2 regions of the Streptomyces sp. NPDC033966 genome follow, and region 1 is predicted to be linked to the other one. Evidence: riboswitches for the same ligand, from Rfam matches in the RefSeq annotation. Region 1 holds a riboswitch; the other holds the start of a gene.

Region 1 (14,697 bases):
CGTCGGACGGCTCCTACGGCGTCCCGGAGGGCATCATCTCCTCCTTCCCCGTCACCACCAAGGACGGCAAGTACGAGATCGTCCAGGGCCTGGACATCAACGAGTTCTCCCGTGCGCGCATCGACGCGTCCGTGGCGGAGCTCGTCGAGGAGCGCGACGCGGTGCGCGAGCTCGGCCTGATCTGATCCACCCGTCCTGACCAGGCGCTTCACCCGAAGGCCTGACCGGTACGAATCCCGAAGCGCCCCGGCCAAACACGGCCGGGGCGCTTTGGCGTGAAAGCACCTGTCCAACCCTGTAGGCGGAAAATAAGGTCGGCCGGTGACCGACCACCTGATTCCCCCTCAGTCCGGCGGCGGTGACGCCGGAGCGGACCCGTACGGCGGCCGTGCGCCGGTACACCCCTCCGTCAGCGAGGCCGGCCGCCTCCTGTGCGCGGGAACGTACCTGGACGCGGCGTACCGCGATCGGGTGATCGACGAACTGTTCGTCCACGAGGAGCGGATCGCCGCCCCCTCCTACGGCTTCGACGCCACCCGGGTCCTCGCCCACGCGCTGCGCGCCCGCCGCATCGAGCTCGCCTGGGCCGCCGGGGTCATCGGCGCCTGGTTCGCCGGGTCCCTGCTGACCGGCTGGCAGCTCACCCTGCTGCTCATCCCCTTCCTCCAGCTGAGCCTCGCCAACTGGCTGCGCGCCCGCCGCAACCGCCTGGTGCGCTTCCTGGGCCTGGTGCTGCGCATCTACACCTGGGTGTGGCTGGTCTTCGTCGTCCTGACGATCTGGTCCGCCACGACCGGCAGTTTCACGGCGCTCGGCACGCTCCTCGACGTCTTCTCCTTCTTCTCCCGCGACGCCGCCTACGCCGCCGCCGGCATGGCGCGTCCCGGAACGACCGGCTCCCTGAGCGCGGGGCTGACGCCCCTCGTCTTCGCGGCCCTCGTCGCCGTCGTCGGGCTCCAGCGCGGCCACGCCGCCCGCATCGTCCTCAGGGAACTCTCCCCGTCCCGGTACGCCGACCGGGCGAACGACCCCGCCGAGGCTTCGCAGAGCCCCCGCTTCGCCCGGGTCCGCGCCCGGATCCGCGGCGAACAGCACGCCCCGCTGGTCATGTACAACATCAACGCCCCGTTCACCGGCGCGGGGGAGGCGTTCCGGCCCTGGCAGCTGTCCGTGGAACTGCGCCCCCGCGAGGACCTCGCCCCCGGCCGGAAGCCGCAGCCCGTCACCAACGCGCACATCGTGGGCCGCATCACCCCGCTGCTGCACGCCCTGCGCGAGCCCTCCCCGCACGGCTCGCGGGAGGCCCAGGAGGCCGTACTGGACCGGCTGCGCGAGCTGTCCGTCGACGAATGCGTGTTCCTGCCGGCCGTCGGCCTCCCGCACCGGGACGCGGCCCCGCTGTCCCCCGCGCAGTTCGCCGAGCACCGCCTTGGAGCCATGGAGGAGGGCGGGGAGCGGCGCCGGCACTTCCTGCGCATCCGGGTCGGCGGCTGGGACGAGAACCTCGTCGTCACCGTCTTCGTACGGGTCCACACCCAGGGCGGCATGCTGATGCTGGAAGTCGCCCCGCACGTACTGCTCCCCGTACGGGCCGGTTTCCAGAACGCCGACGCGGCCGCCCAGCGGCTGCTGAACAACAACTGGTTCGGCAAGGCCGTCGACGCGCTCGCCGCGACCCCCGGCTCGTTCGCCGCCTCCGTCGCCACCCTGGGCCGCGGATACCTCAGCTGGAGCCGGATCGCCACCGGCGGCCACGGCGGCGCCCGCCCCGAGGGGCCCGAGATGTCGGTGCGGGAACTCGCCGCGATGGACGACGGCTCCCTCTTCCACCTCATGGACCTCGACCGGTACCTGAAAACGATTCAGGACCGGGTGGTCGGCGGGGTTACCGTCGCCCTGCACGAAGCCGGCTGGCACACCGAGGAGTTCGCGCGGCGCGCGGTCACCGTCGCCGAGGGCGGGGTCTACATCCAGTCGATGAACCACAGCGCGGCCAGCTTCGGCGGCAGCAACAACACCAACACCATCGGTACGAGCGGCAAGGGGAGCAGCGGTGGGAATTGACGACGACGCGCGTGGGATCCGGATCGGCGACGTCCACGGCAGCGCCTTCAGCTTCGGCGGCAGCGACAACACCAACACCGTCCACCACCACGACGGCGGTACGCAGGACCGGGTGCCCGGCGCCGAGGAGCTGCTGGAGGCCGTACGCGACCTGCGTGCCGCCCTCGTGCGGCTGCCCCGCAGCCCCGAGCGCTCGGAGCTCGACGCCGAACTCGACGAGGCGGCCGGGGCGCTGGAAGGGGCCGAGGAGATCCGGCCCGGCCTGCCCGCGCGGCTGCGCGGGGCACTGGAGCGGTGGGCCCCGCTGGTGGAGACGCTGAGCGCGGCCACCGCGCTCGGCGGGCTGCTCGCCTCGCTGGGAGGCTGACCGGTGTCCTCGTCCGACGGCGCCCGCTGGGACCCGCAGTCGCAGCGGTGGGAGTGGGGGCCGGCTCCGGCGCGGGGGGCGGGGCCTCCGGCCACGCCGCCTCCGGCGCCTCCGGTCTCCCCGCAGCCGCCGACCGCGCCGACCGTGCCGTCCCTGCTGCCCACGACGCCCCCGCAGACCGCCCCCGGGTACCACGAACCGTGGCCCCCGATGCCGTCCGCGCCCGTGCCCCCGCCGCCCCCGCCGGGCGGCCCGGGCGGCGGGCAGCAGTGGCGCACCCCGGTGCTGGTGGGCCTGGCGGCGGCGGTCGTGGGCGGTGCCGCGGTGGCGGCGTGGATGCTGCTGGGCGCCGGGGACGGCGCGGGAAAGGCCGCGCGGCCGCCGGCGTCCCCGTCGGGGCAGCAGACGGCCCCGGAGCCCGGCCCCTCCTCGCCCGCGTCCACGAGCCCGTCGCCGACGGCGCCGAGCCCGTCGCCGAGCACCGGCGCCGGCCACACCGTGGTGCACAACGAGAACGGCTTCTCCGTCGCCGTCCCCAACGGCTGGGAGCCCAGCACCGACGAGACGGGCAGCGGCTACTTCTACCGCCGGCCCGGGGACCGCAGCGCCCTGCTCCAGATCTTCCGGGTCACGGAGAGCAGCGCCATGGGCTCGTGCACCCTGCTCCAGATCTCCTCGGACCAGCTGAAGGCGAACCCCGGCTACCGGCAGATCTCCATCGAGCCGACCGCCGGGACCGGCTGCGAGCTGGTCTACGAGTACGACAGCTCGGAGTCGAACGGCCGCCGCCGGGGCATGGAGCGGATCGTCACCACCCCGGACGGCCGGCGGTGGGCGCTGCTGGCGGCCGGACCGGCCGCCGACAGCACGGCGACGCGCACGCACCTGACGGCGGCCCTGGAGTCCTTCCGCCCCGACTGATCAGGCCTTCTTCACCGCCGGGGTGTAGTGCCCCGGGGTCTTGCGGGTGGTGACGCCGATCCGGTTCCAGACGTTGATCGTCGCGATGACGGCGATCAGCTGGGCCAGCTCGGCCTCCTCGAAGTGCTTCGCGGCCCTCGCGTACACCTCGTCGGGCACGAAGCCGTCCGTCAGCACGGTGACGGCCTCGGTCAGCTCGATCGCGGCCAGCTCCTTCTCGGTGTAGAAGTGCCGCGACTCCTCCCAGGCGCCGAGCAGCAGGACGCGCTCGACGCTCTCGCCGGCGGCGAGCGCGTCCTTGCTGTGCATGTCCATGCAGAAGGCGCAGTGGTTGATCTGGGAGGCGCGGAGCTTGACGAGTTCGACGAGGCTCGGGTCCAGGCCCTTCTTGGCCGCGATCTCCAGTCCGATGACGGCCTTGTAGACCTCGGGGGCGAGCTTGGCGAACTGCATGCGGGGAGCGTGCTCGGCGGCGAGTTCGGCGGTGTCGGCGGTGTCGGTGCGGGTTCCGTTCTGGTTGCTCATGTCCCAACCGTAGGGGCGGGGCGGCCCGCCGGTATGGTCCATGTTCATGACTGGATCGTGGGCCACTTTCGGAGCCGACCTGCACCTCGACCTCGCCGCGGCGGCGGGGGTCCGGGGCCTGCGGGCGGCGCTGACGGAGGCGCTGCGGGAGGCCGCGCGCAGCGGGCGGCTCGCGCCCGGGACCCGGCTGCCGTCCTCGCGTTCCTTCGCCGCCGACCTGGGGATCGCCCGCAACACCGTCGCGGAGGCGTACGCGGAACTCGTCGCCGAGGGCTGGCTGACGGCCCGCCGGGGTTCGGGCACCCGGGTCGCGGAGCGGGCCAGGGTGCGCAGGGCCGCCGGCGGCCGGCAGGCCGTACGCCGCCCCGCACCGCGGGGGCCCGCGTACAGCCTGGTCCCCGGCTCCCCGGACCTGGGCGGCTTCCCGCGCGGGGCGTGGCTGGCGGCGGCCCGGCGGGCCCTGACCGACGCCCCGAACGAGGCCTTCGGGTACGCCGCCGACGCGCGCGGCCGGCCGGAGCTGCGGGAGGCCCTCGCCGGGTACCTGGCGAGGGCCCGCGGGGTGTACGCGGACCCGGACCGGATCGTGCTGTGCGCCGGCTTCGCGAACGCGCTCCAGCTCCTCGGCCGGGTGCTGCGGGGGCGCCGGGTGCGGGAGGTGGCGGTGGAGGGGTACAGCCTCGACGTGCACCGGGACCTGCTGACCGGCGCCGGGCTGGCGACCCGCCCGCTGTGGGTGGACGAGGCCGGGGCCCGCACCCCGGACCTGGCCGGGTTCGGCCCCCGCACGGGCGCGGTGCTGCTGACCCCGGCGCACCAGTTCCCGACCGGCGCGGCCCTCACCCCCGCGCGGCGGGCGGCGGCCGTGGACTGGGCGCGGAGCACGGGCGGGGTGATCCTGGAGGACGACTACGACGGGGAGTTCCGCTACGACCGCCAGCCCGTCGGCGCGCTCCAGGGACTGGACCCGGACCGGGTGGTGTACCTGGGCACCGCCAGCAAGTCCCTGGCCCCGGCGCTGCGGATGGGCTGGATGGTGGTCCCGCCGGACCTCCTGGAGGAGGTGCTGGCGGCGAAGGGCGTGGTCGACTGGACGTCGAGCGCGCTGGACCAGCTGACCCTGGCGGAGTTCATCACCTCCGGGGCGTACGACCGCCACGTGCGCGGCATGCGCCTGCGGTACCGGCGCCGCCGGGACGAGCTGGTGGCCGCGGTGGAGGGGCGGGTCCCGGTGTCCGGCATCGCGGCCGGGCTGCACGCGGTGCTGGACCTCCCGCCGGGCACGGAGCGGTCCATCGTCCAGGCCGCGGCCTGGCAGGACCTCGCGCTGGAGGGCCTCGCGCGGTTCCGCCACCCGGACTCGGGGATGCCGGCGCGCGAGGCCCTGATCGTCGGCTACGGCACCCCGTCCACGAGCGCCTGGACCCCGACGCTGTCCGCGCTGACCGCCGCGCTCCCCTCCTGACGCGCCGCCGCCTTCTTCACGCGCCGCTCGCGCGGCTCGGCGCCGGGGCGCCTCCCCGGCTTCGCGCCGCTGCGATGGCCTCCGGCCATCGGACCCGGGGCGGGTCCGGTTCGGGCGGCCGGCGCCGGTCCGGGGCGGGGCCGGTTCGGGCGGCCGGCGCCGGTGGTCGTGTGCGGGTGGTGCGCACCGGGCTTCCTGGAGACTGGCGACCGCCCTCCCCCTCAGCCCGCTGCGGGGCCGTCCGGCACGGCTGAAAGCGGTCTCAAAGCCACGACCTGGAAGCCGGCGGGGCTGAGGTGGCCGCTGTACCGCTTCCAGCGAATCCCGACCTCCGTACCCCCGTATTTCTCGTCGAGCGGACGCATGCCGGATTCATGCCAGCCGTCGTGTCGGTACCTGCGTCCGCAGGTGGCGGAGTCATTCACCCACCCCTCATACCGGGGCTCTTCCATCGGATAACGGCGAATGGCCGCTACGTGGTGAGGCCGCAATTTCACCCATGCTCCACACTGTGCGGGGCGCTCCGTGTTGACGCTGTTGAGCACGACTGGCACCGATGGACTCCGACTCTCGCTAACACGACTTCAAGCATTTGCTTGAGAACTCTCGGACTGACTCCGAGCTGTGCGGCTATCTGTAGGTAGGTCTCGCCGTCCCGCAGGCGCTTCCTCAGCTTGTCTTCATGGGCGGCGATGTAGTTGCGCTGTTCCCGCGCCTCTCCGGCGCTCATCCTGGGCACTGGCCGTGCTCACCCTGGCCCGGAAGGGTGCCGCTCAGACTGCCGACTGCGGACAGGAGAGAAGGGAACACAACCAAAATCGCGTCACTCGTCCGCTGGTATGGGTCGTCGTACTCGTCGGCGTCCAGACGCTTTTTCGCCTGCATGGTCATCCACCCGATGCGAAGCAATTCAAGGAATTCCGGGGTGGACTCGAATTCCTCTTCTGCGCCTACGCTCGCTCCCTCTTCGCCCATGCGTCGCTCACCTCCCCGTCCGGGTTCCGCCTGAGTCCGGCTTCAACCGCCCGCAGTACGTCCTGCGTGGGCCGCGTGCAGCCCCTGCGGGGCACCCGATCCGGCACGTCGGCCCAGGCGGGGAACGGGTCTTCAGGGCACGGCCTCAGCCGGTAGAAGCCGCCTGCCGCTATCGCGTGGTCCAGCTCCGCCACACTGTGCGCCGCCATCAACCCTCGCCGTCCCCTCAGGTGTCACTGCTCGTGTCATCGATGGTTGATGTGACGAACGGTCACGCGGGAGTTGACCGGCGTTGACTACTCTGGAAATCCACCGGTCAACCCCTGCGTGATGAGGCGCGATGCGTGACGACTTCGCCGATCTTGCCCGCCGTGCTCTGCACGACAACGGCTACTCCATGAAGGCCGCCGCGCATGCCATCAACTACGACCCCGCCTACTTGTCCCGAGTCCTCAACGGGAAGCAGCAACCGTCACGCAAGCTGGCCAGCGCCCTGGACGATCTTTTGGGTACCGGCGGGGCTCTGGCCGGTACCGTGCTGGACTCTGACGACCACTCTCGGGTGTCCCACAGTGTGGAGAACCCCTCACGACTGGATGCCGGCACCGTTGACGCGTTGGCCGGTGTGCTTGGCGCCTACCGCAGGCTGGACGACTCGGTGCAACCCAAGTCGATCATTCCCACAACTCTCCTTCAAATGAAGGAAGTTACCAGGATGCTGAAGGGTGCCCGAGGTCCGCATCGCAATCGACTGGCGGCCGTGGCGTCAGAGTTCGTCCAGTTCGGCGGCTGGATGCTCGCCCAAGATCGGCAGGACGTGCGAGCGGTAGAACTCCTCAACGATGCAGTCGAGTTGGCCGATGAGATCCGGAACGGCACGCTCGCCGCACAAGCACTCAACTTCAAGGGCTACCTTGCCCGCCAGCAAGGCAGGCCCGAAGGCATCGCCCGCTGGTACACGGCAGCGGCATTCACGCCCGGTGCCCACCCCGCGCAGAGGCTCGGGGACATGTTGCAGGCTGCCGCTGGACTGGCAGAGCTGGGGGAACATGACGACGCACTGCACATGGTCGACAAGGCGGAACGACTGACGGATACCGCTGCTGCCCTTCCCCCACCGGAGACGGCTTACTGGCTCACGCCGGAGTTCAACCGCCTGAACATGGGCCTTGCGAATATGGGGCTCGGCCGGTACGCGGATGCAGTGGACCACATCACGGCGGGACTTGAGGGACTGCCGCCGGAGCTGAGAAACGCCCCTTGGACGCAGGAACACCGGGACGCCCTGAAACGGGCACTGGCCGCTCGCTGAATGATCGCTACGCCTGAGAATCGCGGGCGCCCAAATTCCCAGCGGCTCTTGGCCCGACCCCTCGGCCGGCAGTGATAGAGCTTCGGCGAGGTGTGGAAGACCGCCCGCCCCGTGGAAGGGTGAGCCCATGGCGCGGACCGAGTACTACGACGACCCGAACGCCCCGAGGCCCAACAGCATGGTCGTGGCGGCCTCGGCCGTCGTGACCGATGACCAGGGCCGCATCCTGCTTCAGCGCCGCCGGGACAGCGACCTGTGGGCACTGCCGGGCGGCGGAATGGACATGGGCGACTCGCTGCCCGGCGCGGCCGTCCGCGAGGTCAAGGAGGAGACCGGGCTCGACGTGGAGATCACGGGCCTCGTCGGCACGTACACGGACCCCAGGCACGTCATCGCGTACAGCGACGGCGAGGTACGGCGACAGTTCAATGTGTGCTTCCGGGCGCGCCTCATCGGAGGCTCGCTGGCCATCTCGGACGAGAGCACGGAACTCCGGTTCGTCGAACCTGGCGAGCTGGACGCGCTACCCATGCACCACACCCAGCAGCTACGGCTCCAGCACTTCCTGGAGGGCCGGCCGACGCCCTACCTCGGCTAGCGGGCAGCACCCGTGTGCCTGGCGCGCCGGCTGCCGAGCTGGTCAGCCCCCCGGCCCCTGGACGGGGAGCGGCCCGGCCGGGGTTACGGTTCGCCGAAGCGGGACAGGGCCAGGGAGCCGGCCACGGCCACCGCGAAGCCGGCCACCGCCAGCCACGTCAGGCCCTCGCGGGTGCGGTCGCCGAGCCAGGCCACGCCCACCACCGCCGGGCCGATCGTCTCGCCCAGCACCAGGCCCGCCGTCGCCGCCGTGACCGAGCCGCGCTGCAGGGCGGAGGTGAGCAGCAGGAACGCCGCCGCCCCGCCCAGCAGCAGCGCGTACAGCGCCGGGTTGCGCAGCTCCCGCAGTGAGACGGAGTCGATGAGGCGGACCGCCACCTCCACCACTCCGAAGCCCGTCCCCGACGCCAGCCCGAGCACCAGCGCGCGCGAGCCGTCCGGCAGCCGCCCCGCCACCGCGCCGGCCACCAGCACGAGCCCCGTGACCAGCAGCAGGCCGAGTTTCAGCGCGAGCGTGCCCGTCCCCGACCCCTCCTCACCGGAGGCCAGCCCGAGCATCAGCAGCCCCGCGCACACCACCCCCACCGCGCCCCACTCCAGCCGCGACAGCCGCACCCGCAGCAGCCGGGCCGCGACCACCGCCGTCACCGCCAGGCTGGCGGCCAGCGCGGCCCCCACCGCGTAGATCGGGACGTTCCGCAGGGCGATGATCTGGAGCACGAAGCCGACCGCGTCCAGCCCCAGCCCGGCCAGGTACCGCCACTGCCGCACCGCCCTCAGGAACAGCGCGGCGTCCACCCCCGAGCCGGCCCCCGGCCCCGCCGCCGCCCGGGCCGCCACCGCCTGGAATACGGACGCCGTACCGAAACAGACCGCCGCACCCAGCGCACAAACCATCCCAACCAGCACGAACCGACTCTAGGTCACCATCGTGACAAGGGTGTGACGGCGGCCGGATTCCATCCCCCCGCGCCCCCGCTCTAGGGTGCAGGCCATGGATACCGGCAACACGACCAGACGACGCATGCGCTCCGGCGCGGTCGCCCTCGGCGGCATGGGCCTGCTCGCCGCCACCCTCGTGGCCTGCGGGAGCAGCGACGAGCCCGACAAGCGCTGCGCCTCCCGCAAGACGCTGGACCACCTGAACTCCAAGGAGTGCAAGAGCGGCGGCACCGGCTCGTACTACTACGGCGGCTCCGTCCGCAACGGCAAGGTGACCGGCGGCAGCTTCGACAAGTCCGCCGTCACCCGCGGCGGCATCGGCGGCCACAGCAGCTCCGGCTCCTCCGGCGGCTGAGCGCACATGCAGCGGCACACCATCGAACCGCGCCCCGACTGGCAGAAGACCGTCGAGGAGCAGGGGCTGATCTACCCCCTCACCCGCTACCCCGACGACTCCCTGCGCCCCTACTGGGACGAGAGCGCCTACTACTCCTTCTCACTCCCCGAGGTCGAGGCGCTGGAGGAGGTGGTCGAGGAACTGCACGCCATGTGCCTGGCCGCCGCCGCGCACATCGTCGACAACGACCGCTTCGCGGACCTCGGCATCACGGACCCGAAGCTGGCCGCGCTGATCACCGAGTCCTGGCGCCGGCGCGCCGAACAGCCCTCCCTCTACGGCCGGTTCGACCTGCGCTACGACGGCACCGGCGAGCCCGCCAAGCTGCTGGAGTACAACGCGGACACGCCCACCTCCCTGGTGGAGGCCGCGAGCCCGCAGTGGTTCTGGATGGAGGAGCGCTTCCCCGGCGCCGACCAGTGGAACTCCCTCCACGAGCGGCTCGTCGAGGCCTGGCGCCGCCAGGCCGAGCTGCTGCCGCCGGGCCCGGTGCACTTCGCGCACTCCGAGACCGACGAGCTCGGCGAGGACCTGATGACGGTGGCCTACCTCCAGGAGACCGCCGAGCAGGCCGGGCTGGAGACGCACGCGCTGTCGGTCGAGACGATCGGCTGGGACAGCCTCTCGGGCAGGTTCGTGGACGAGAAGCTCCGCTTCATCCGCGGCTGCTTCAAGCTCTACCCGTGGGAGTGGCTGGTCACCGACGAGTTCGGCCCGCAGGTGCTGGGCACCTACGACCACGGCGGCGGCTCGGGCACCACCGCCTGGATCGAGCCGCTGTGGAAGATGCTGCTCGCCAACAAGGCACTGCTGGCGATCCTGTGGGAGCTCTTCCCCGAGCACCCCAACCTGCTGCCCGCCTACCTCGACGGCCCCCGCGAGCTGGCCGGAACCTGCGGGTACGCCGCCAAGCCGCTGCTGGGCCGGGAGGGCGCCGGGGTCACGCTGCACGAGGCGGGCGGGGAGGGCGAGCCCTTCGTCCCGGCCGAGGGGGAGACGTACGTCTTCCAGGCGCTGGCCCCCCTGCCCGACTTCGACGGCAACCGCGTGGTGCTCGGCGCGTGGGTCGTCGAGGAGGAGGCGGCGGGGCTGGGCATCCGGGAATCGGCGGGGCTCGTCACGGACGAGTACGCCCGCTTCCTGCCCCACGTCATCCTGTAGGGCCGTCAGGGCCGTCAGGGCCGTCAGGATCCGTCAGTTGTCGCCGCAGTAGCTGTCGAAGGACGTCTCGGCCCCCGACTTCCAGCCGAGCCAGTAGGACTTGGAGTGGTCCTGGCTCGTGTCGGGCTGGGCCGGGACGTCGCAGTTCGACCGTGACGCCGCCTTCATGCCGGCCAGGTGCCCGTCCGCGTAGCCCTTCTGGAACTCGCTGGAGTCCCCGGTCGAGGGCGTGGACCCCGCGACCTTGCAGTTCACGAAGACGGGGGACTGGTCCTCGTTGACCGCGAGGACGGTGTACTCGACGTTCTTCTGGAACCGCTGGACCCGGAAGTTGCCGTCGGCGTCGATGTCCAGCGGTTCGGTGGACTCGCCGTCGTTGAGGGTGCGCGGGGGAGTGAACCCCTCGCCGGTGATGACGACGAACCGCCCTTGCGGGTCGGGTGTGACCGTGCAGCTGGCGGCGGGAACCGCCGCCGGGGCGGCGGCGGCCGGTGCGGCGAGGGCGGCGGCGCCGCCGAGGGCGACGGAGGACGCCAGGAAGCCGCAGAGCACGGGGTGTCGGTTGCGTCGGTGCATGGGGATGCTCCCATCGGAGGGTCGGGCCCGGGATCGGCGGGGCGCGCACCCGTACGGGGTCCTCCCATCGTCCGGCGGGCCGCTGCCGGTGTCCACCGCAGCGGCGGGCACGGCCGGCGGACCGGCCGCACCCGCCCTTCCGGCCGCTACGCGGAGAGCACCGACCGCAGCTGGTCCAGCCCCCAGTCCAGGTCCTCCTTGGAGATCACCAGCGGTGGCGCGATCCGGATCGTCGAGCCGTGGGTGTCCTTCACCAGGACGCCGAGCTCCATCAGCTTCTCCGAGACCTCGCGTCCCGTCCCGAGCGCCGGGTGCACGTCCACGCCCGCCCACAGCCCGCGACCGCGTACGGCGGTCACCGAGCCGCCGCCGACCAGCAGGTTCAGCTCCCGGTGCAGGTGGTCGCCGAGCTCCGCGGCGCGCTGCTGGTACTCGCCGGTGCGCAGCATCGCGATCACCTCCAGCGCGACGGCGCAGGCGAGCGGGTTCCCGCCGAAGGTGGACCCGTGCTCGCCGGGCCGGAACACCCCGAGCACGTCCCGGTCGGCGACCACGGCCGACACGGGCACGACCCCGCCGCCGAGCGCCTTGCCGAGGACGTACACGTCGGGCACGACGCCCTCGTGCTCGCACGCGAAGGTCCGGCCCGTGCGGCCCAGGCCCGACTGGATCTCGTCCGCCATGAACAGGACGTTCCGCCGGCGCGTCAGTTCCCGTACGCCCGCCAGGTATCCGGCGGGCGGGACGAGCACCCCCGCCTCGCCCTGGACCGGCTCCAGCAGCACGGCCACGGTGTTGGCCGTGACGGCGGCGTCGAGCGCGGTCAGGTCCCCGTACGGGACGATCTCGAAACCGGGCGTGTAGGGGCCGTAGTGGTCGCGGGCCTCGTGGTCGGTGGAGAAGGACACGATGGTCGTCGTACGGCCGTGGAAGTTGTTCGCGGCGACGACGATCTTGGCCTGGCCGTCGGGGACGCCCTTGACCTCGTACCCCCACTTGCGGGCCGTCTTGACCGCCGTCTCCACGGCCTCCGCGCCCGTGTTCATGGGCAGCACCATCTCCTTGCCGCACAGCGCGGCGAGTTCGGCGCAGAAGTCGGCGAAGCGGTCGTGGTGGAAGGCGCGGGAGGTGAGGGTGACCCGCTCCAGCTGTGCGCGGGCGGCGTCGAGCAGCCTGCGGTTGCCGTGGCCGAAGTTGAGTGCCGAGTACCCGGCGAGCATGTCGAGGTACCGGCGGCCCTCCACGTCGGTCATCCACGCCCCGTCCGCCGAAGCGACGACGATCGGCAGGGGGTGGTAGTTGTGCGCGCTGTGTTCGTCGGCGGAGCGGATGGCATCAGCAGTTCTCGACACGGGGTCTCCGATCGTCCGTCTGGCTGGTGGCGCGGGTGACGTGGGTGACGTCATTTGTATCGTCGCTCGGATCGTGGAACCGGAAACCTCCCCGGTGCCGCGCCCGCTATGGTGTTCGGTACGCACGGCGACTGGCGTACGGAGAACCAACTCCGGGGGAGTCGTGCGCGCACGACCGCACACAGGGCCGCTCGCCTGGGCCTCGCGGGGACGAGAATCGACATCGACCCCGGAGGAGCCGCGATGACCGCGCACCGCCAGCCCGCCCTGTACGCCACCGACCCCGAGCTCGCCTCGCTCGTGTCCGCCGAGGAGACCCTCCAGGCGGAGACCCTGCGGCTGATCCCCAGCGAGAACTACGTCTCCGCCGCGGTGCTGGAGGCCTCCGGCACCGTCCTGCAGAACAAGTACAGCGAGGGCTACCCGGGCCGCCGCTACTACGAGGGCCAGCAGAACATCGACCGCGTCGAGGCCCTCGCGATCGAGCGGGCCAAGGGCCTGTTCGGGGTGGACCACGCCAACGTCCAGCCGTACTCCGGCTCGCCGGCCAACCTGGCCGTCTACCTGGCCTTCGCCGAGCCCGGCGACACGGTGATGGGCATGGCCCTGCCGATGGGCGGCCACCTGACGCACGGCTGGGGCGTCTCGGCCACGGGCTCCTGGTTCCGCGGCGTCCAGTACGGCGTCCGGCCCGACACCGGCCTCGTCGACTACGACGCGGTGCGGGCGCTGGCCCTGGCCGAACGCCCGAAGATCATCTTCTGTGGCGGTACGGCCCTGCCCCGCACGATCGACTTCGAGGCCTTCGCCTCCATCGCGGAGGAAGCCGGCTCGATCCTCGTCGCGGACGTGGCCCACATCGCCGGCCTGATCGCGGGCGGCGCCCACCCCTCCCCGGCGGGCCACGTGGACGTGATCTCCACGACCACCCACAAGACCCTGCGCGGCCCGCGCGGCGCGATGCTGATGTGCCGGGAGGAGCACGCCAAGGCCATCGACAAGGCGGTCTTCCCGGGCCTCCAGGGCGGCCCGCACAACCAGACGACGGCGGGCATCGCGGTGGCACTGCACGAGGCCGCGCAGCCGTCCTTCGTCTCGTACGCGCACGCGGTCGTGGCCAACGCGAAGGCACTGGCCGCGGCGCTGCTGGAGCAGGGCTTCGACCTGGTCTCGGGCGGCACGGACAACCACCTGATCCTGATGGACCTCACGGGCAAGGACGTCCCGGGCAAGGTCGCGGCGAAGGCGCTGGACCGGGCGGGGATCGTGGTGAACTACAACACGGTGCCTTTCGACCCGCGCAAGCCGTTCGACCCCTCGGGGATCCGGATCGGCACGCCGTCGCTGACGTCGCGGGGCCTGACCGCCGGCCACATGCCGGTGGTGGCGGACTGGATCTCCCGCGCGGTGGACGCCGCCGCCAAGGCCGACGAGCGGGCCCTCGCCGTGATCCGCTCCGAGGTCGCGGACCTCATGGCGGCCTTCCCCGCCCCGGGGCTGCCCCTTTCCTGACGCGGGGCAGGTCCCCCACCCGCCCTTCCACCGTTCCTCCCCCAGCTACCGCTGGGAGGTACCCGCAGGGGCTCCGCCCCGGACCCCGTTGCGCTCAAACGCCGGCGGGCTGGATCCGCGCAGCGAATCCAGCCCGCCGGCGTTTGAGGCGCTGGGGGTCCGGGGGCGACCGGTTCCGCCGACGGAGTCCGCCGCACGGGACACGGCCCGCCGGGCGGAGGGGCATCGGGCAGGTGGAAGAATGGGGGCATGGCTTCTGACCGTCCTCGCGCGCTCTCCGGCATCCAGCCCACCTCCGGCTCGTTCCACCTCGGGAACTACCTCGGAGCGATCCGCCAGTACGTCGCCCTCCAGGAGACGCACGACGCCTTCTACATGGTCGTCGACCTCCACGCGATCACCATGCCGCAGGATCCGAAGGACCTCCGCGCGAACACCCGCCTGTCGGCCGCGCAGCTCCTCGCGGCCGGTCTGGACCCCGAGCGGTGCACGCTCTTCATCCAGAGCCACGTCCCGGAGCACGCGCAGCTC
Region 2 (14,697 bases), on a different contig from region 1:
GGACGCCCCCGTGACGACCGCCCCGCCGGCCGGCGCCCCCCGAGGCGCCGCCACCGCCCTGCCCGGGCATCCGGCCCGCCGCCCGCAGGCCCCCGCCGCGCCCGCCGGACCCCCGCCGGCCCCCGCTCCCGCCGCGCCCGAGCTGGCCCCCGCTCCCGCCGCGCCCGAGCTGGCCCCCGCTCCCGCCGTGCCCGAGCTGGCCCCCGCTCCCGCCGCGCCCCGCCCGCTCGGCGAGCACCGCCTCTGGCCGCGCTCGTTCGCGGACCGGCTGACCACCCCGCTGCCAGGGCTGCGCGCCTTCGCCCGGCTGGCCCGCGAGGGCGCGTTCCGGCCCGGGGCGGAGGGGCTGAGGGGGATCCCCGACCTGCCGTACGAGCGCGCCCCGCTGCCGGCGGTGCCCCCGGGCGCGGTGTCCGCCACCTGGGCCGGGCACGCCAGCTGGGTGCTCCGGACCGGTGGCCTGACGGTGCTGACCGACCCCGTGTGGTCCCGGCGGATCCTGGGGACCCCGGCGCGCGTGACCCCCGTCGGGGTGCCGTGGGAGGAACTGCCGCCCGTGGACGCCGTGGTGATCAGCCACAACCACTACGACCACCTCGACGCCCCCACCCTGCGGCGGCTGCCGCGCGACACCGCGCTCTTCGTCCCGGCCGGACTCGCCCGCTGGTGCCGCCGTCGGGGCTTCACCCGGGTGACGGAGCTCGACTGGTGGGAGTCGGCCGAACTGGGCGGCGTACGCTTCGAGTTCGTCCCGGCGCACCACTGGTCCAAGCGCTCCCTCCTGGACACCTGCCGCACCCTGTGGGGCGGCTGGGTGCTCACGGACACGGCCCACGGCCGGAAGGTGTACTTCGCCGGCGACACCGGCTACGGCCACTGGTTCACGGAGATCGGCCGCCGGCACCCGGGCATCGACCTCGCCCTCCTGCCGATCGGCGCCTACGCCCCGCGCTGGTGGCTGCGCGACGTGCACGCCGACCCGGAGGAGGCCGTACGGGCCTGCCTGGACCTCGGCGCCCGCAGGATGGCCCCGATGCACTGGGCCACCTTCGTGCTGTCGGCGGAGCCCGTCATGGAGCCCCTGCACCGCGCCCGCGCCGCCTGGGCCCGCGCCGGGCTGCCCCGTGAGGACCTCTGGGACCTCCCGATCGGCGCCTCCCGCAGCTTCTAGGCCGTGCGGTCCGCCTCCGCCTCCGCCCTGGCCTTCGGCTGCGCGACCACGTGCATGCGCTCGCCCTGCTTCCCGAAGAGGCTGAGGATCTCCACGGGCCGCCCGTCGGCGCTGCCGAACCAGTGCGGGGTGCGGGTGTCCCACTCGGCGGCCTCGCCGGGGCCGAGGACCAGATCGTGCTCGGCCAGCACCAGCCGCAGCCGCCCGGTCAGCACGTACAGCCACTCGTAGCCCTCGTGCGTGCGCAGGTCCGGGTCCGCGCCCCGGTCCGGGATGACCATCTTGTACGCCTGGAGCGGGCCCAGGCCCTGGGTCAGGGCCACGGACGTCCCGCCGTGCGGCATCGCGCGGGGCGTCATCCGCACCCGGGGATCGCCCACCGGAGGCGCCCCGACCAGATCGTCCAGGGCCACCCGGTAGGCACGGGCGAGCGGCAGCAGCAGCTCCAGGCTCGGCCGCCGCTGCCCGGACTCCAGCCGGGACAGGGTGCTCCTGGAGATCCCGGTCTCCTCGGACAGCGCGCCCAGGGTGAGGCCGTGCCGGTCCCGCAGCCGCCTGAGCCGCGGACCCACCCCGTCGAGGACGGCGCGGTGGGAGGAGGGTCCGTGCGTGTCCGGGCTGGCATCCATGCGGGCATTCCACCCCACCGTCCCGGGAACGGCAACAGGGTTGCCGTTCCCGTCGCAGCGGGCACCGGACGGGCACCGGAGGCTAAGATCACCTCCCCATGGACCCGAGTGCGGAAATCCGGATGATCACCGTCCCGCCGGGACGGGTGACCCTGTCCGACCGGCGGACGCGGCGTAGCTGGACGGTCGGGCTGGAGCCCTACCGGCTGGCCGCCTTCCCGGTCACCCAGGCCCTGTACGCCCGGATCACGGGCGAGCGGCCGGGCAGTGCCCGGGGGGACCGGCTGCCCGTCGAGGGCGTCTCCTGGTGGGACGCCGTCCGGTTCTGCAACGCCCTCTCGCGCCACGAAGGGCTCACCCCCGCCTACGGCATCGGCACCGAGGACGGCGGGGCCGTCGAGTGGGACGCCACCGCCGACGGCTACCGGCTGCCGACCGAAGCCGAGTGGGAGCACGCCTGCCGCGCCGGGACGGACGGCCCGCACTACGGCCCCCTCGACGAGATCGCCTGGTACCGGGGCAACTCCGGGGAGGCCCTCCACGAGGTGGGCGGCAGACTGCCCAACGCCTGGGGCCTGCACGACATGCTCGGCAACGTCTGGGACTGGTGCTGGGACGTCTACGACGCCGAGGTCTACGGCGAGTACCGGGTCCTGCGCGGCGGCGGCTGGTTCGACGAGCACTGGTCCTGCCGCGCCTCCGCCCGCCGCCGCAGCCACCCGACGTTCCGGGTCGACGACGTGGGCTTCCGCCTCGCCCGCTCCGCCGCGCGCTGACCCGGCCGGCTCAGGACGGCCCCTCCGGCAGGAAGCGGGCCGACTTCAGGGCCAGTTGCCCCGCGAAGTAGGCCGGCGCGTCGGGCCGCATCCGGGCCAGTGCCACCATCCCGGTGATGATGACGTCGCACACCTCGTCGTGCACGTCGTCCCAGCTGTGCGAATGCCCCTTGCGCGGATTGCTCCCCGTCGCGCCGATCACCGCCTGCGCGGCCTCGCCGAACTCCTCCCCGATCTTCAGCACTTGCAGCACATGGCTGTGCGGAGGATGCACCCCGCGTGCGGCGGCGGCCGCCTCGAAGCGGGCGGCGAGCGCGCGGACCGTGTCCCAGCAGGCGGAGTTCACGGCCGGACCCTGCCCGCCCGCAGCCGCCGCCACACCCCCGGAGCCACGCTGATCAGCAGCGCCACGCCCACCGCCAGCACCACGCCCTTCCACGGCTCCGAGAACAGCGAGCCGCCCAGGATCCCGATCAGCCCGTACGTCGTCGCCCACGCCACGCAGGCGGGCGCGTCGCCCCGGGCGAACCGGCGCAGCGGCAGCCCGCCCAGCAGGCAGGCCAGCATCACCGGGATCCGGCCCGCCGGGACCAGCCGCGACAGCACCAGCACCAGCACTCCGTGCTCGTCGAGCCCCCGCCGCGCCCGCTCCAGCCGCTCCGGCTCGGCCCGCCCCCGCAGGGACTCCAGCCACCGCGAGCCGCCCCGCGAACGCACGCCGCGCGACCCCAGCCAGTACAGGGCGACGTCCCCGGCGAACGCGGCCAGCGCGGCCACCGCGATCACCAGCAGCACCCCGAGGGGCAGCGACCGCTGGTGGAACGCCACCACCGCCGCCGAACTCACCAGCGCCCCCGTCGGGATCACCGGCACCAGCGCCCCCAGCGCCACCAGCACGAACAACGCCGGATAGCCCACCGCCTGCTGCGTGGTCTCCGGCGGCACCCGGCCCACCACCTCCGCCGCCACCCGCCACCGCGTCACGGCAGCAGCACCCGCTCCCCGTGCCCGGGGACCCGTACCGTCACCTTCGGCGCGAGCTGCCCCGCCCGCCGGGCGAACTCCCCGCCCGGCGCGTGGAACTCGTGCGGCCGCACCGCGTCCATCCCGATCGGCCAGTACGTCCCGTAGTGCACCGGCACCGCCGCCGCCGGAGCCAGCTCGGCCAGGGCCCGCGCCGCCCGCTCCGCGTCCAGGTGCCCCGGCCCCAGGTACGGCCCCCAGCCCCCGACCGGCAGCAGCGCCACGTCCACCGGTCCGACCTCCTCGGCCATGGTGTCGAACAGCCCGGTGTCCCCGGCGAAGTACGTGCGCGCCTCCCCCTGGACCACGTACCCCAGCGCCGGCGCCCGCTGCGGCCCGAACGGCAGACGGCGCCCGTCGTGCCGCGCGCTCACCGCCCGTACCCGTACGCCGTCCCGTACGCCGACCTCCTCGCCCGGGACCACCTCCGTCACCACCAGCCCCCGCGTCCCGGCGAGCCGGGCCAGTCCCGGCACCGCCCGGCGCGCCCCGCGCGGCACCACCAGCCGGGTACCGGGCGCCAGCAGCGCCAGCGACGGCAGGTGCAGATGGTCGGCGTGCAGGTGCGAGACCAGGACCACGTCCGCCTCCGCCGCCTCGGGCGGGGGCACCGCCCCGCGCCGCCGCCGCAGATGCGCGAGCCGCCGGGCGAACAGCGGATCGGTCAGCACCCGCACCCCCGAGTCCCGTACCGCACACGTGGCATGACCCCACCAGGTGATCTCCACAGCCACCCCGGCCCCCTTCCCTCCGGCCAGCCTAGGACGATCCCTGCCCGCCCGCGCGGAAGCAGAACCCGGCGCCCCCTCCTCCCCGGGCCCGGATCGGAGTAGGGTCGGGCGCCATGGATGCGCTGCGCGTGGCCGCGATCGCCAGCCTGGCCCCGCTGGAGGAACTCGACGCCGACCCCTTCGCCGTGGACACCCGCGGCCAGCACGCCATGTGCGCGCGATGGGCCGCCGAGCAGGGGTACGTGGTGACCCGGCAACTGCTCTTCTACGGGCTGCGTACCGACCACTGCGGGCTGTGGCGCGACGTGGACGCCGGACAGGTCGACCTGTTCGTCGCCCCCAACCGCCGGGTCCTGGCCCGGGCGCTGCGCTCCGTCGAGGAGTTCACCGCCGAGTGCGAGCGGCGCGGCGTACGGCTGGAGACCGCCGGGACCGAGGAGCCGGCCTACACCTCCGCCATGAAGGCCGAGGTGCACCGCCGGCTGTCCATGCCGACCGCCGGCTACGACGGCACCTGATAGGGAGGCCCGGTACGACGGAACCCGGTACGACGGCACCCGCCGGCCCCCGGCCCGCCGCGTCCCGTACTCCCGTGCGCCACCCGTGCCGACCGGCCGGCCCCGCCGCCCTGTGCGACGCTGGCAGAGGGGACCGCGGGCCGGGCGCGGGCCGGGGAGCGAGGCGGGTGCGGCGTGTGGCGGGAGCGGTTGCGCTGGCGGGCCGTGGGCGGGGCACTGGTCCGCGTGGTGCTCGTCTGGGCGGCGTCCACCCTGACCATGCTCGTGCTCGCCGGCATCCTGCCCGACTTCCGCCTGCAGTCCGCCGACGGTGCCAGCCTCACCCGCATCGGGCTGACGGCGGCCTGGGGCGCCGGGGCCTTCGGCCTGCTGAGCGCGCTGGTGTGGCCGGTCCTGGTACGGGCCCTGCTGCTGGTGCCGGCCCTCGTCCTCGGGCTCCTCGTCTTCTTCCTCAACGGCTCGCTGCTGCTGATGGCCCTCAGCCTGATCCCCGCCGGGCGGGGCGCGGCGGTCGCGCCCGAGACGGCGGTGGTCGTGGCCGCCGCGATGTCCGCCGTGGCCTCGGCCACCTCCACCGCCCTCGCGGTCCGCGACGACGAGGCGTACCGGCGCCGCCTGTACCGGCTGGCCGACCGGCGCCGCCGCCGGTTCGGGGCGCCCCCCGGCGGCAGCCCCGGGCTGGTCTTCCTCCAGCTCGACGGAGTCGGGTACGAGGCGCTGCGCCGGGCGGCGGCCGAGGGGCTGATGCCCACCGTGGCGGGCTGGCTGGAGCACAGCCACCGCGTCATGCCCTGGCACACGGACTGGTCCAGCCAGACCGGCGCCAGCCAGCTCGGCATCCTGCACGGCTCCAACTTCGACGTCCCGGCGTTCCGCTGGTACGAGAAGGACACCGGCGAGGTGATGGTCTGCAACCGGCCCACCAGCGCCGCCGAACTCCAGCGCCGGGCCGTCGGGCGGACCCGTGACGGCGGGCTGCTCACCCTGGACGGTGCCAGCCGGGGCAACCTGTTCAGCGGGGGCGCGGACCAGCTGGCGCTGGTGCTGTCCGTCGCGGCCCGGCGGGGCCGCGCCAACCGCTCCCGCGCCGGCTACTTCGCGTACTTCTCCGACCCGGCCAACGCCGTGCGCACCGCGCTGTCCTTCGTCGCCGAGGTGGGCCGCGAGATCGGCCAGTCGCTGCGCTCACGGCTGCGCGGGGACCGTCCCCGGGTGGCGCGCGGCGGGCTCTATCCGCTGATCCGGGCCTTCGCGACGGTGGTCGAGCGGGACGTGGTGGTCGCCGCGGTGATCGGGGACGTGCTCGCGGGCCGCGCCGCCGTCTACGCGGACCTGGTCGCCTACGACGAGGTCGCGCACCACTCGGGCCCGCACGGCCGGGACACCGACCGGGTGCTCGCCCGGCTCGACCGGAGCGTCGCGCTGATCGCCCGGGTCGCCGAGCACGCCCCCCGGGAGTACCGCGTCGTGCTGCTGTCGGACCACGGCCAGAGCCCCGGGGAGACCTTCCTCGGCCGGTACGGGCTCAGCCTGAAGGACCTGGTCCGGGCGGGCTGCGGGCTGCCCGTCTCGCGCCGGGCCGGCCGCACCCGCAGCGGTGCCGAGGCCCGCGCGGCGGTGCTGGCGGCCCTGCACCGGCCGGTGGAGGAGGAGGCGGAGGAGGCCCGTCCGGGGCCGGGGCCCGGTCCGGTGGTGCTGGCCTCGGGCAACCTCGGGCTGATCTCCTTCCCGGACCTGCCGGGACGGGCCTCGCGGGCGCGGATCGAGCGGGCGCACCCCGCACTGCTGCCCACCCTGGCCAACCACCCGGGCGTGGGCTTCCTGCTGGTGGACGGGGAGGTGCTGGGCCCGGACGGGGCGGTGGCGAGGCTGGACGTACCCGGGGAGGCGGAGGCGCTGCTGGCCCCCTTCGGGCCGGGGGCGGCGGGGGCCGTGCGCCGGACGGACTCCTTCCCGCACGTGGCCGACATCATGGTCAACTCGGCGTACGACCCGGAGACCGGTGCCGTGCACGCCTTCGAGGAGCAGATCGGCTCGCACGGCGGGCTGGGCGGGGAGCAGGCCCACCCCTTCCTGATGTGGCCGACCGCGCTGTCGGAGCCGGACCCGGAACCGGTGGGCGCCGAAGCCGTGCACGCGGTGCTGCGCCGCTGGCTGCGCGAGGCGGACGGCCCCCAGGTCCCGCTGGCCCCGGCGGCCCCGCGGGAGGATTACCGGCCGGAGGCCCCTACAGACGGAATCCTTCCTTCCGGGCAGGTCCCCGCGCCGGACGAAACCCGGTGATTTGGCGCCCACTTCGCGGTGGTCAACCATGTGTTGACCTGCCCAGCATGTGAGACAACCAGAGGCGCACCACCGATGACCAGCACCGCAGCCCCGCCCGCCGAAGTCGCAGCACCCCCGCGGGCCCCCCGCCAGGAAGACCGGCACGCCCGCCGCTTCGGCCTCCCGGTCGCCGTCTGCCTGGTCATGGGCAACGTCATCGGCGGCGGGATCTTCCTGCTCCCCGCCTCGGTCGCGCCCTTCGGCACCATCAGCCTCCTCGCCTTCGCCGTCCTGACCCTCGGCGCGATCGCCCTCGCCCTCGTCTTCGGCCGCCTCGCCCGACGCCACCCGCAGACCGGCGGCCCGTACGTGTACGTGCGCGCCGCCTTCGGCGACTTCGCCGGCTTCCTCGCCGCGTACAGCTACTGGATGACCGCCTGGGTCTCGAACGCCGCGCTCGCCGTGGCCTCCGTCGGCTACCTCGCGGTGCTGTTCCCGGCCGTCGGGGAGCACCGGTGGACCATGTGCCTGGCCGCCCTGGCCGTGCAGTGGCTGCCCGCCCTCTCCAACCTGGCCGGCACCCGGTACGTGGGCGCCGTCCAGGTGGTCGCGACCGTCCTGAAGCTGGTCCCGCTGCTGCTCGTGGCCGTGGGCGGGCTGTTCTTCTTCGACCCGGCGAACCTCGGCCCCTTCCAGGCCACCGACCAGAGCCCCGTGGGGGCGGTCTCCGCCTCCGCCGCGATCCTGCTCTTCAGCTACATCGGCGTCGAGTCCGCCGCCGTCAGCGCGGGCGAGGTCCGCGACCCGGCGCGCAACGTCGGCCGGGCCACCGTCCTCGGCACCGTCGGCGCCGCCACCGTGTACCTGCTCGGCACCCTGTCGGTCTTCGGCCTGGTCGCCCACGAGAAGCTGGTCTCCTCCCAGGCCCCCTTCACGGACGCCGTGAACGCCGTCTTCGGCGGAACCTGGGGCGGCACCCTCGTCGCCGGAGCGGCCGTGGTCTCGATGCTCGGTGCCCTCAACGGCTGGACCCTGCTCAGCGCGCAGACCCCGTACGCGGCCGCCAAGGACGGGCTCTTCCCGAAGGCCTTCGAGAAGAAGCAGCGCGGTGTCCCCGTCGTCGGCGTCGTCGTCACCGTCGTCCTGGCCTCCGCCCTCACGGTCTACAACTACACGGCGGGCTCCGCGCGCGTCTTCGAGGTCCTCGTCCTGGTCACGACCTTCACCGCGACCGTCCCCTACCTGCTCTCCACCGCCGCCCAGCTCTACTTCCTGGCCTCGGGCCAGGCCGGGCGGGTGCGGCGCGGGCAGCTGGTCCGCGACGCCGTCCTCGCCGGCACGGCCTTCGCCTTCTCGATGTGGCTGGTCGCCGGGTCCGGCTACGCGGCCGTCTACCAGGGCGTGCTGTTCCTCTTCGCGGGCGTCCTCGTCTACGCGCTGATGGCCGCCCGCAAGCGCCGCGCGGCCGGTACGGCCGCGGAGTAATTTGGAAGGAAAGACCGGCCAGGGGGGCTCCGAGGTGTCGCCATGTCCGCGATCAGCAACACCATCGACATCGACCGCAGGCCCGAGGACGTCTTCGCCTACGTGACGGACCCCACGCACCTGCCCGAGTGGCAGGACAGCGCCGTGGCCGCCGTCCCCATGGGCGACCTGCCCGTGCACGTCGGATCCAGGGTCGCCATCACCCGCCAGTTCGGCAAGCGGAGGATCCCCACCACGGTGGAGTTCACCGAGCTCGACCCGCCGCGGAGCTGGCACATCCACGGCGTCGACGGGCCGGTCCGGCCCGACGTGCGCGGCAGGATCGAGCCCCTCGACAACGGGACGCGCTCACGCGTGACGCTGTCCGTCGACTTCGAGGGCCACGGCCTGGGCCGGGGCCTGGTCCCCCTGGTGGTGAAGCCCAGGGTCCGCAAGGAGATGCCGCGCAGCGAGGAGAAGCTCAAGCACCTCCTGGAGCACTGACCGCCGAGGAGACGCGGAACACGCGGAACACGCGGAACACGCGGAAAACACGGAGGCCCGCGCCGTCACGGCGCGGGCCTCCGGTGTGTCCGTTACCGGGAGCGGATCAGTCCAGGTAGTCGCGCAGGACCTGCGAACGCGACGGGTGGCGCAGCTTCGACATGGTCTTGGACTCGATCTGGCGGATGCGCTCACGGGTCACCCCGTACACGCGGCCGATCTCGTCCAGCGTCTTCGGCTGCCCGTCGTTGAGGCCGTAGCGCATGGAGACCACGCCCGCCTCACGCTCGGAGAGCGTGCCCAGGATCGACTGGAGCTGCTCCTGGAGGAAGGTGAAGGACACGGCGTCGGCCGGCACGACCGCCTCGGAGTCCTCGATGAGGTCACCGAACTCGCTGTCGCCCTCCTCACCCAGCGGGGTGTGCAGGGAGATCGGCTCGCGGCCGTACTTCTGGACCTCGATGACCTTCTCGGGGGTCATGTCGAGTTCCTTGCCCAGCTCCTCCGGGGTGGGCTCGCGGCCCAGGTCCTGGAGCATCTGGCGCTGCACACGGGCGAGCTTGTTGATGATCTCGACCATGTGGACGGGGATGCGGATGGTGCGGGACTGGTCGGCCATGGCACGCGTGATCGCCTGGCGGATCCACCAGGTCGCGTACGTGGAGAACTTGAAGCCCTTGGTGTAGTCGAACTTCTCCACCGCGCGGATCAGACCGACGTTGCCCTCCTGGATCAGGTCCAGGAAGAGCATGCCGCGGCCGGTGTAGCGCTTGGCCAGCGAGACCACGAGGCGGAGGTTGGCCTCCAGCAGGTGGTTCTTGGCGCGGCGGCCGTCCTCGACGAGGATCTCCAGCTCGCGCTTGAACGCGGGCTTGTGGTCCTCCTCCTCTTCGAGCTTGTACTCGGAGAACAGGCCCGCCTCGATGCGCTTGGCGAGCTCGACCTCCTGCTCGGCGTTGAGGAGCGGCACCTTGCCGATCAGCTTCAGGTAGTCCTTGACGGGGTCGGCGGTGGCACCGGCCACCATGACCGTCTGCGCCGGGGCGTCGTCCTCGTCCTCGTCGGACAGGACGAAGCCCTGGCCGGCGGCCTTGGGCGCCTCCTCCTCGGCCTCGTCGGCGAGGTCCTCGACGGCCCAGTCCTCGCCCTCGGCGGCCGGGGTCTCGGCGTCGTCGGCGTCCTTGGCACCGGCCTTCTTGGAGGCGGCGGTCTTCTTGGTGGCCGTGGTCTTCTTGGCGGCGGCCTTCTTGACCACGCGCTTCTTCGGCTCGGCGGCGGCCTCGGCCGACACCTCCTCCGACGCGGCGGCCGACGGAGCGGATATCGCCGCGGCGGCGGCCGGGGCGGCAGCGGTGGCGGAGGCCTTGCGCGCGCCGATGGGGCGCGGCGGGGCCACGGCCTTCTTCGTCACGGTGCGGGCCGGGGCGGCAGCTGCCTTGCGGGGCTTCTTGGCAGCAGCCTTCGTGGCGGGGGCGGCGCTGACGTGGAGGGCGACACCCTCCTCGTCCAGGACCTGGTTCAGGCTGCGCAGGACCCGCTTCCACTGGTCCACCGGGATGCGGCCGGCCTCGAAGGCCTGGCGGACATCGTCACCGTTGATGTGACCCTGCTCGCGGCCGCGCTCGACGAGCGCGACCAGGGCCTCGGATTCGGCGATCTCCGGAGGGAACGTACGGGACGGGCTGAGCGACACAAGGAGCCTCTCGTTGCGAACAGATAAGGAGTGGGCGGGACATCATCGCGCGGACTCGGGAAACAGACCGAAGCGGGTCTGTATTCCGGGGCCGCGCGAGGACACCTGTCGGTTCATCGCCTGCCCGAGTCGATTCGTTACGCGCTGAATTGAGTGACCTGCGCCACGCTGTGGCCGCGCAACCGATCCGGCGTGGATCCGTCCGCACCTCGGATCACTCCTTCTTGCGGGCCTCGATGAGGAAACGGGCGGTGTGCGCGACGAACGGACCCTCGCGCTCGATCCGTTCGTGGAGCTCGCGCAGCCGGTCCCGGTACTGCCCGACCGTGAAGCCGGGAACCATCCAGATCACCTTCCTCAGGAAGTAGATCACGGCACCGATGTCGTGGAACTCCGTACGCAGCCGCTCGGAGCGCAGGTCGGTGATCTCCAGGCCGGCCCGGGCGGCGTCGGTGACCGCGTCGTCGGGGTGGCGGGCCCGGCGGACCTCCTCCGGCTGCGGGCCGAGGAAGTACTCGACGAGCTCGAAGACGCTCGCCGGACCCACCTGCTGCGACAGGTAGGTGCCGCCCGGTGCCAGCACCCGGGCGATCTCGTCCCACCAGATGGTCACGGGGTGCCGGCTGGCGACCAGCTCGAAGGCCCCGTCCCCGAAGGGCAGCGGCGGCTCGTCGGCGTCCGCCACCACCACCGCGCCCAGCGGGTGCAGCAGCCGGGTCGCCCTGTCGATGTTCGGCGGCCAGGACTCCGTGGCGGCCATCAGCGGGGGCAGCGGGCCCGCTCCGGCGAGCACCTCGCCCCCGCCGGTCTGGATGTCCAGGGCCGAGCGGACGGTGGCCAGGCGCTCGCCCAGCAGCCGCTGGTAGCCCCAGGAGGGCCGCTGCTCGGTCGCGCGGCCGTCGAGCCAGGAGAAGTCCCAGCCGTCGACGGAGACGGATTCGGCCTCGGCGACGAGATGGTCGAAAGTGCGCGTCATGTCTCGATCGTCCCAGCTCCGGCCCCCGTCATCCACCGGATATGTCGACTACAGTGGGCCCCGGGCCGTGACTGGCGTTCGGGTGGATCACCACCGGGGAGCGGCCCGGCGTCGTCCCGCAGGGGCCGTACGCCGTCTGCCGCGCGCCTGGGCGAACCGCGATCCGCAGCGACGTTCAGGAGACCCCGTGACGACTGCCCCCACCGCCACCGCCCAGCTCATGGACGGCACCGCCCTCGCCCGCCGCGTGTCGGAGCGGACCGCCGCCCTCGCGGCGAAGATCACCGAGCGCACCGGCACCGCCCCCTGCCTGGCCACCGTCCTCGTCGGCGAGGACCCCGCTTCCGTGACCTACGTCAAGATGAAGCAGAACCGCTGTGCCAAGGCCGGGATCACCTCCCGCCACGTGGAGCTGCCGGCCGGGACCACCACCGAGGAGCTCGTCGCCGCGATCACCGCCCTCTCCGAGGACCCGGAGATCAGCGGCATCCTGCTCCAGCACCCCGTCCCGCACCACATCGACGAGCGCGCCGCCTTCGAGGCCATCGCCCCCGGCAAGGACGTCGACGGCGTGACCATGCACTCCTTCGCCGCCATGGGCTTCGGCCTGCCCGGCTTCGTCTCCTGCACCCCCGGCGGCATCATGCGCCTGCTGGAGGAGTACGACGTGGACCTCACCGGCAAGCACGCCGTCGTCGTCGGCCGCAGCGCGATCCTGGGCAAGCCCGCCGGGATGCTGCTGCTGGAGAAGAACGCCACCGTCACCTACTGCCACTCCCGCACCCAGGACCTGCCCTCGATCGTGCGCCAGGCGGACGTCCTGGTCGCCGCCGTCGGCAAGGCCGAGTTCATCCGGGGCGAGGACATCAAGCCCGGCGCGGTCGTCCTGGACGCCGGCTACAACGAGGGCAACGTCGGCGACGTCCACTTCGAGTCGGCCGCCGCCCGCGCCTCCCTCATCACCCCGGTGCCCGGCGGCGTCGGCCCGATGACCATTGCGGTCCTCCTGGAGCAGACCGTCCAGGCCGCAGCGGCCCAGGCCGGGCTGGACCTCGCGGAGCTCTGAGGCGATCATCTTGTGGCGCGGCCCCGCGTGACGGCCGCGCCACAAGCTTGGGGGACTCGGATGGACCTGTTCGCACCGCTCGACCTGCCGGGGGGCACCACACTTCCCAACCGTCTTGCCAAGGCCGCCATGGAGGAGAGCTTCGCCGCCCAGCCCGGCCAGCTCCCCGACGAGCGCATGGAGCGGCTGTACGCCCGCTGGGCGCGCGGCGGCGCAGGACTGGTCATCACCGGCAACGTGATGGTCGACCGGCGCGCCCTGACCTCCCCGGGCACCGTCGTCCTCGACGAGCACTCCCCGCTGGAGCCCTTCCGCCGCTGGGCCGCCGCCGCGACCTCGGGCGACGCCAAGGTCTGGATGCAGATCAACCACCCCGGCCGCCAAGTCGGCTCCGACATGCCCGGCACCGCCTGGGCACCCTCCGCCGTCCCCATCAGCCTCGGCCGGCACACCAAGCGTTTCGCCCACCCCACCGCCATGACCGAGGCCGACATAGAGGCGACGATCGCCCGCTTCGCCCTCACCGCCCGGCGGGCCGAGGAAGCGGGCTTCCACGGCGTGCAGGTCCACGCCGCGCACGGCTACCTGCTCAGCCAGTTCCTCTCCCCGCTCGTCAACCGGCGCACCGACCGCTGGGGCGGCAGCCTGGACAACCGCGTACGGATGCTCACGGACACCGTCGCAGCCGTCCGGGCCCAGGTCTCGGCCGGCTTCGCGGTCGGGGTGAAGCTGAACGCCGCCGACTTCCAGCGCGGGGGCTTCGACAGCGAGGAGGCCGCCCAGGTCATCGCGGCCCTCGACGGCCTCGGCGTGGACCTGGTCGAGCTGTCCGGCGGCACCGTCGAGAGCCCCGCCAGCATGGGCCACACCACCGACCAGCGGACTCTGGAACGGGAGGCCTACTTCCTCTCCCTCGCGGAGCGCCTGCTGGAGACCGCGGCCGTGCCGCTGATGCTCACCGGCGGCATCACCCGCCGGGCCACCGCCGAGAAGGCCCTGGCCCGGGGCGTGGCCGTCGTCGGCATGGCCTCCGCCCTGGCCCTGCACCCCGACCTGCCCGAGCGCTGGCGCGCGGGCGAGGACGTACGGGTGGCCGTGCCCCGGCTCGGCTGGCGGGACCGGAGCCTGGCGGCCGCGGGCACGCTGGCCCTCGTACGCTTCCAGCTGGCCCGGCTGGCCCAGGGGCTGGAACCCCGCGCACGCGTCTCACCGCGCTGGATCTTCACCGCGGACAGCCTCCGGCACCGCCGCAGGGTCCGCGCGTACGGGGCCTGGCTCGCCCGGGAGCCGGCCTCCGGCGCCCCCGGGGCCACCTCCTAGCCAGCCCGGCCGACCGGCCGGTCGGCCTCCTGGCCGGCCTTGTGGGCGACCGGCAGCCCCCGGCGGGCCGCGTCCACGATCGGCGAACCGCGGAACTCCCGGGCGAGCGCGGCCAGGGGCTGCCCGTCGAGGCGGTACGGGGCGGGTTCCGCGGAGCCCGCGCCCGGGGCGCCGGACCGTTCGGCGGCGGCCCGGGCCCGGCAGGCGGCGGCGAGCATGGCCGCGTCGGCCACCACGGCCGCGCCCGGCTCGGTCAGGCCCTGGCGGCGGGCGGCCCCGTACGCGGCCGTCCGTACGGCGGGGTCGAACCAGCTCGCGAGGGCCAGCAGCCCGTCGTCGATCACCGACTCGCGGTGGATCAGCCGGATCCCGACCGGCGACCACCAGGTCAGCGGTACCGTCGCCACGCTGGAGTGGGCGAATCCGCGCAGGGCCTTCCACAGCGGGCGCAGCCGCCGGTACTGGCTGAAGTCCCGCCAGGCCGCCGAGCCGCCGACCATCGGGACGATGAACCCGGTGCCCACCAGCAGCGCCGCCGCCGAGGCGAGCGGCGGGGCCACG

The links. A riboswitch is a leader RNA that binds a small molecule or an ion and turns the genes downstream of it on or off. The one in region 1 is predicted to bind ZMP and ZTP.
Region 2: it holds a riboswitch for ZMP and ZTP, as region 1 does, so the genes downstream of both, ACZ518_RS24855 (bifunctional 5,10-methylenetetrahydrofolate dehydrogenase/5,10-methenyltetrahydrofolate cyclohydrolase) here and ACZ518_RS04485 (serine hydroxymethyltransferase) in region 1, are expected to answer to the same signal.

The regions. Positions count from the first base shown of each region.
Region 1 is NZ_JBVIRQ010000001.1:955,560-970,256, reverse strand. Features, by position in the region: gene ACZ518_RS04555 (malate dehydrogenase) at 1-185, shown strand, start outside; gene ACZ518_RS04550 (hypothetical protein) at 322-2,064, shown strand; gene ACZ518_RS04545 (hypothetical protein) at 2,054-2,431, shown strand; gene ACZ518_RS04540 (hypothetical protein) at 2,435-3,352, shown strand; gene ACZ518_RS04535 (carboxymuconolactone decarboxylase family protein) at 3,353-3,877, opposite strand; gene pdxR (MocR-like pyridoxine biosynthesis transcription factor PdxR) at 3,924-5,342, shown strand; gene ACZ518_RS04525 (hypothetical protein) at 6,069-6,317, opposite strand; gene ACZ518_RS04520 (helix-turn-helix domain-containing protein) at 6,658-7,629, shown strand; gene ACZ518_RS04515 (NUDIX hydrolase) at 7,757-8,227, shown strand; gene ACZ518_RS04510 (DMT family protein) at 8,311-9,123, opposite strand; gene ACZ518_RS04505 (hypothetical protein) at 9,221-9,523, shown strand; gene ACZ518_RS04500 (glutathionylspermidine synthase family protein) at 9,530-10,726, shown strand; gene ACZ518_RS04495 (hypothetical protein) at 10,760-11,302, opposite strand; gene rocD (ornithine--oxo-acid transaminase) at 11,449-12,654, opposite strand; ZMP/ZTP riboswitch at 12,772-12,862, shown strand; gene ACZ518_RS04485 (serine hydroxymethyltransferase) at 12,898-14,166, shown strand; gene trpS (tryptophan--tRNA ligase) at 14,416-14,697, shown strand, end outside.
Region 2 is NZ_JBVIRQ010000009.1:59,303-73,999, forward strand. Features, by position in the region: gene ACZ518_RS24795 (MBL fold metallo-hydrolase) at 1-1,171, shown strand, start outside; gene ACZ518_RS24800 (helix-turn-helix domain-containing protein) at 1,168-1,800, opposite strand; gene ACZ518_RS24805 (formylglycine-generating enzyme family protein) at 1,899-2,576, shown strand; gene ACZ518_RS24810 (MazG-like family protein) at 2,587-2,922, opposite strand; gene ACZ518_RS24815 (DedA family protein) at 2,919-3,560, opposite strand; gene ACZ518_RS24820 (MBL fold metallo-hydrolase) at 3,557-4,333, opposite strand; gene ACZ518_RS24825 (hypothetical protein) at 4,444-4,848, shown strand; gene ACZ518_RS24830 (alkaline phosphatase family protein) at 5,107-7,131, shown strand; gene ACZ518_RS24835 (amino acid permease) at 7,207-8,598, shown strand; gene ACZ518_RS24840 (SRPBCC family protein) at 8,641-9,081, shown strand; gene ACZ518_RS24845 (RNA polymerase sigma factor) at 9,188-10,774, opposite strand; gene ACZ518_RS24850 (methyltransferase domain-containing protein) at 10,989-11,750, opposite strand; ZMP/ZTP riboswitch at 11,808-11,910, shown strand; gene ACZ518_RS24855 (bifunctional 5,10-methylenetetrahydrofolate dehydrogenase/5,10-methenyltetrahydrofolate cyclohydrolase) at 11,971-12,816, shown strand; gene ACZ518_RS24860 (NADH:flavin oxidoreductase/NADH oxidase family protein) at 12,877-14,136, shown strand; gene ACZ518_RS24865 (MAB_1171c family putative transporter) at 14,133-14,697, opposite strand, start outside.